Regions from separate parts of the Blautia fusiformis genome, predicted to be linked through region 1. Evidence: riboswitches for the same ligand, from Rfam matches in the RefSeq annotation. Region 1 holds a riboswitch; the other holds the start of a gene.
What was found. A riboswitch is a leader RNA that binds a small molecule or an ion and turns the genes downstream of it on or off. The one in region 1 is predicted to bind cobalamin.

Region 2: another riboswitch for cobalamin. It lies ahead of LKD46_RS09925 (sirohydrochlorin cobaltochelatase); the one in region 1 lies ahead of nikB (nickel ABC transporter permease).

What each region holds. Positions count from the first base shown of each region.
Region 1 covers NZ_JAJEPT010000009.1:102,488-104,697, forward strand. The annotation lists gene nikC (nickel transporter permease) at 1-45, opposite strand, end outside; gene nikB (nickel ABC transporter permease) at 46-984, opposite strand; cobalamin riboswitch at 1,166-1,354, opposite strand; gene LKD46_RS09385 (M14 family metallopeptidase) at 1,639-2,210, opposite strand, start outside.
Region 2 covers NZ_JAJEPT010000010.1:65,335-67,544, forward strand. The annotation lists gene LKD46_RS09920 (NAD(P)/FAD-dependent oxidoreductase) at 1-726, shown strand, start outside; cobalamin riboswitch at 1,115-1,289, shown strand; gene LKD46_RS09925 (sirohydrochlorin cobaltochelatase) at 1,452-2,210, shown strand, end outside.

The sequences.
Region 1 (2,210 bases):
AGTGAACTGTTTATTTTCTTTAAATACTCGTAATACCTTTTTCAATTATCTATCCTCCTTAAGTCTTGGATCGAGATAAGTGTAGGACAGATCCACAAGCAGGTTGATGCACATGTACAGGATCGCGATCCAGAGTACATAGCCCTGTACAAGAGGATAGTCACGACAGGAAATTGCCTTTACTGCCATATTTCCCATACCAGGCCAGTTGTAAATGATCTCTACAACTGCGGTACCTCCAAGGAGGCTTCCAAGGGAAAGACCCAGCAGTGTTACCAGCGGAAGCATTACATTAGGAAGAACGTGTTTCCAAAGGATCACGCTTTCTTTGATTCCACGCATTCTTGCACCGGTCACATAATCCTGGTGAAGCTCCTCCAGCACCGCACTTCTTACCTGGCGGGTATATTTCGCAGACATGGCAAGTGCAAGAGTCAGTGCCGGAAGGATCATAGACTTGAAATCCGTACTTCCTCCTGCTACATTGATCCAGCGAAGCTGAACACCAAAGATACTGAGAAGGATCAGGCCCAGCCAGAAGCTTGGAACAGATACTCCCACAAAGGTAATTCCTCTCACAAAATAATCCGGGAATTTGTTCTGATATACAGCGGCCAGGATTCCAAGCGGTATGGAAATAATGACCATCATCAAAAGTGCCAGCAAAGACATCCTCAGCGTTGGCCAGAAACAGGATACCAGTTTATCCGTTACCGGCATTTTGAAAGAATAGGACTGTCCCATATCTCCTGTAACAACACCCTTCAGCCAGGAACCATACTGCACGAGAAAGGGCTGATCAAGGCCAAGCTCATGTCTTGTTTGTTCCAGAAGCTCCGGTGTCGGAAGATTACCACATTCTGTCAGCATGATCTCCGCAGGATCACCAGGTGACAGGTAGGTCAGTCCAAATGTGAAAAAGCTGATTCCAAATAATACAATGATGATCTGGAGAAATCTTTTTCCTATTTGTTTCTTTGTCACGTTTTACTCCTTTCCTCATTTGATGCGATTTTAACATTGCCGTTTTAATTGAGTTAGATAAAAAAACTACTGGATTCTTATTATGCAGAACATGCATGGAATTTTAGAAATTTGCACGAAAAAAGCCCGCGATGAAATACGGGCACATAAAAAAATATGCTTCCTATCTTCCGTAAGAATCATTTTAAAACAATTGCAAGCAGGTCTCCTGACTTAGGATCCTTACCCTCAGACACCTTCCCGGTCTATTTCTCACGCACTCGACCAGTGGTATTTTGTCTGAGGATTCCCCCTTACAGTGACGGGATCGTACCGGATTTACACCGGTTTCCCTATTAATCCTCTCGGAACTTACAACGGCTGATGTGAAAATCAGCAAATGCTGTTAAATTACCTAAATATTATACGATAAAACTATAGTTTATGTCTATGGAAAAATGTTATATTTTTTGAAAACTCATAAATTTTGTTAAAGATGCTTGAATTGTATATATCCCCCATTGGGGATTTGACAATTAAATTTATCTGATCTGCTAAAAAAACACGGATTTTACCTCGCTGTTTTTACAAATAGAATAGCAAATGGTAAAACCCGGTTTTCTTACTGTTTCAATATGTTTTCAGACAGAAGCGTTCTGAAAAGATTGTTTACTATCAGGTCAGAGTATCTGTGATCGCCGCATATGCGATCATCGGTCCGTCTTCAATGATATTCAGGCTGGCTGTCTGATAAAGTACGACTCCGTTTTCAGTTGCAATAGACGTGTAAAGTAAATTTCCATAGTAATCTCTCAGTTCACCCAGTTCTTCCCCCTTAAAGAAGTACTCTCCAGGCTTCTTGGATGGATACCAGCATCCGGTATACGGCGCATATTCATAGACTACATTTTCAAGAAGCATCTGACGGTAATGCTTCAGACCATGACACGTCTTTCCCTGGAGATGAAAAACAAGGTGACGGACATCTCTTTTATCCTGTTCTACTTCCTCCCAGGTCCAGTAGCTGTGTCCGCCTCTTTCGATAAGAATACTTGGAATTCCAAGAGAAGAAGCATAATTATAGGCGCCACCTGTGGCGGTTGTGGAACGGACTACATATTTTACGCCGATATGCCGTGCCATATGTAATGACTTCTCTGCTGTTTTTTCATCTACAACCCCTACATAATAAACATAGGGATGAAGTTGTTCGAACCCATCTCCGCTATGCAGGTCGATATAATAAT
Region 2 (2,210 bases), on a different contig from region 1:
ACTCTTTCCAACCGTGTGGACATCGGAGTCCGTGTGGAGCTTCCGGCAGAGGTTTTCAGCCGTCTGACAGATGAGCTTTATGAGAGCAAGATCGTTTACAGAACTGAGAAGTTTGAGGATATGGTCCGTACCTTCTGCATGAACCCGCGAGGTGTTGTCGTGAATGAAAATACCAACGGTATCATCACAGTAAACGGTCACAGCTACGAAGATCCGGCAAAGCATACCAACAATACAAACTTTGCCCTTCTGGTATCCAAGCATTTCTCAGAGCCGTTCCATGACAGCAACGGATACGGTGAGAGCATTGCAAGACTTTCCAATATGCTTGGCGGTGGTGTTATGGTACAGCGGTTTGGAGATCTGATCCGCGGAAGACGAAGCACAAAAGCCCGTATTGAGGAAAGTTTCGTAACACCTACACTTTCTGCGACACCGGGAGATTTAAGTCTTGTTATGCCGAAACGTATCCTGGATGGCATCATTGAGATGATCTATGCTCTGGATAAGATCGCACCGGGAACCGCAGATGATGATACTTTGCTTTATGGCGTTGAGGTTAAATTCTACAACATGGAGGTCGAGATCGACGAAAATCTGGAAACCTGCCACAAGGGTCTCTTTGTTATCGGAGACTGCAGCGGCGTGACCCATTCTCTGTCCCATGCATCTGCCAGCGGAATCTACGTAGCCAGATACCTGGAGCAGGAGTATTTTAACAGATAAACTGCAGAGCAGTTTATCTGTTATGAGCAAGTAGCAAAGCGGATTGCGAATATCCGCTTGACTAGATAAACTGCAAAGCAGTTTATCTGTTATGAGCAAGTAGCGAAGCGGATTGCGAATATCTGATGTAAGACAGTCCTTTTCTGATATCAGGGTGATGACAGAAAGGGGCTGTTTTTTATGCAGGATATGCATGAATATTGGAGAAAGCATTCTGATAATAACTGACAGATACAGGGAGAAAACCGGTTACTGTTCACTGGTAATATTTCGCGAGGTGTTTTTTGTGAGCGAAGATCACAGAAAACCGTGAATCGTCTGACATCAATCTTGACAAATTTATGAGTTTGTGGTAAAAGTTAGATAACCAGGTAAAAGAAAATATGTGCAAATGTTATAATGATAAGGTTGCATCCAGTCGGATGTGCAAAAGAGAATCCGGTGAGAATCCGGAACGATACCGTCACTGTGAAAGGGGAGCTGCTTTTATAACCACTGGGAGACCGGGAAGGGAAAGCAGCGTGGAACCAAGTCAGGAGAACTGCCTTATTGTGAGATTCAGGGATTCGCGGTTTACGAATCGGTATTCTCCATAACAATACAGAACTTCTTTTTATGTATTTGTATTGCGCAGAGAATCATGTGTGAGCAGGCGGCCGCAGAGAGCTGCTGCTTTTTTGTACATATCAGTATTCTGGAAATACATGAAAAGAGGACAATGAGAAATGAAAAGAAAAACAATGTTAGCTCTGATGCTCGCAGTTTCCATGACATGCTCTATGGGTGCAGCTACAACAGCAATGGCAGCAGAGGATTCTGCTACAGAAGAGAACGCTGAGGCAGCTGATACCACAGAGGCTTCTGATGCAGATCAGGAAGCAGCAGATAATGTAGCAGCTCTGATCGACAAGATCTATGTACAGGAAAGAAACGACACAACAGATGAGGACTGCAAGGCAGCCAAAGAAGCATGGGATGCTCTGACAGATGCTCAGAAAGAACTGGTAGAGGGTGAGAATGCAGATCCGGATTATTTCGGACGTGACACAGGAGATGCTTCCAAGGACGATCCGCGTAACCAGGATGAGATCGGTGAGAATGAACTTCTTGTTGTAAGCTTTGGTACTTCCTTCAATGACAGCCGTGCAGAGGATGTCAAGGGAATCGAGGATGCTCTTGCAGAAGCTTATCCGGACTGGTCTGTAAGAAGAGCATTTACAGCACAGATCATCATCAACCATGTAGAGGCAAGAGATGATGAAGTGATCGATAACATGCAGCAGGCTCTTGACCGTGCAGTAGAGAATGGTGTTAAGAATCTGGTTGTACAGCCTACCCATCTGATGCATGGTGCTGAGTACGATGAGATGACAGAAGCGATCAATGGCTATAAAGATAAATTCGAGTCTGTAGCTATCGCAGAGCCAATGCTCGGTGAGGTTGGAGACGATGCAACTGTGATCAATGATGACAAGAAAGCCGTT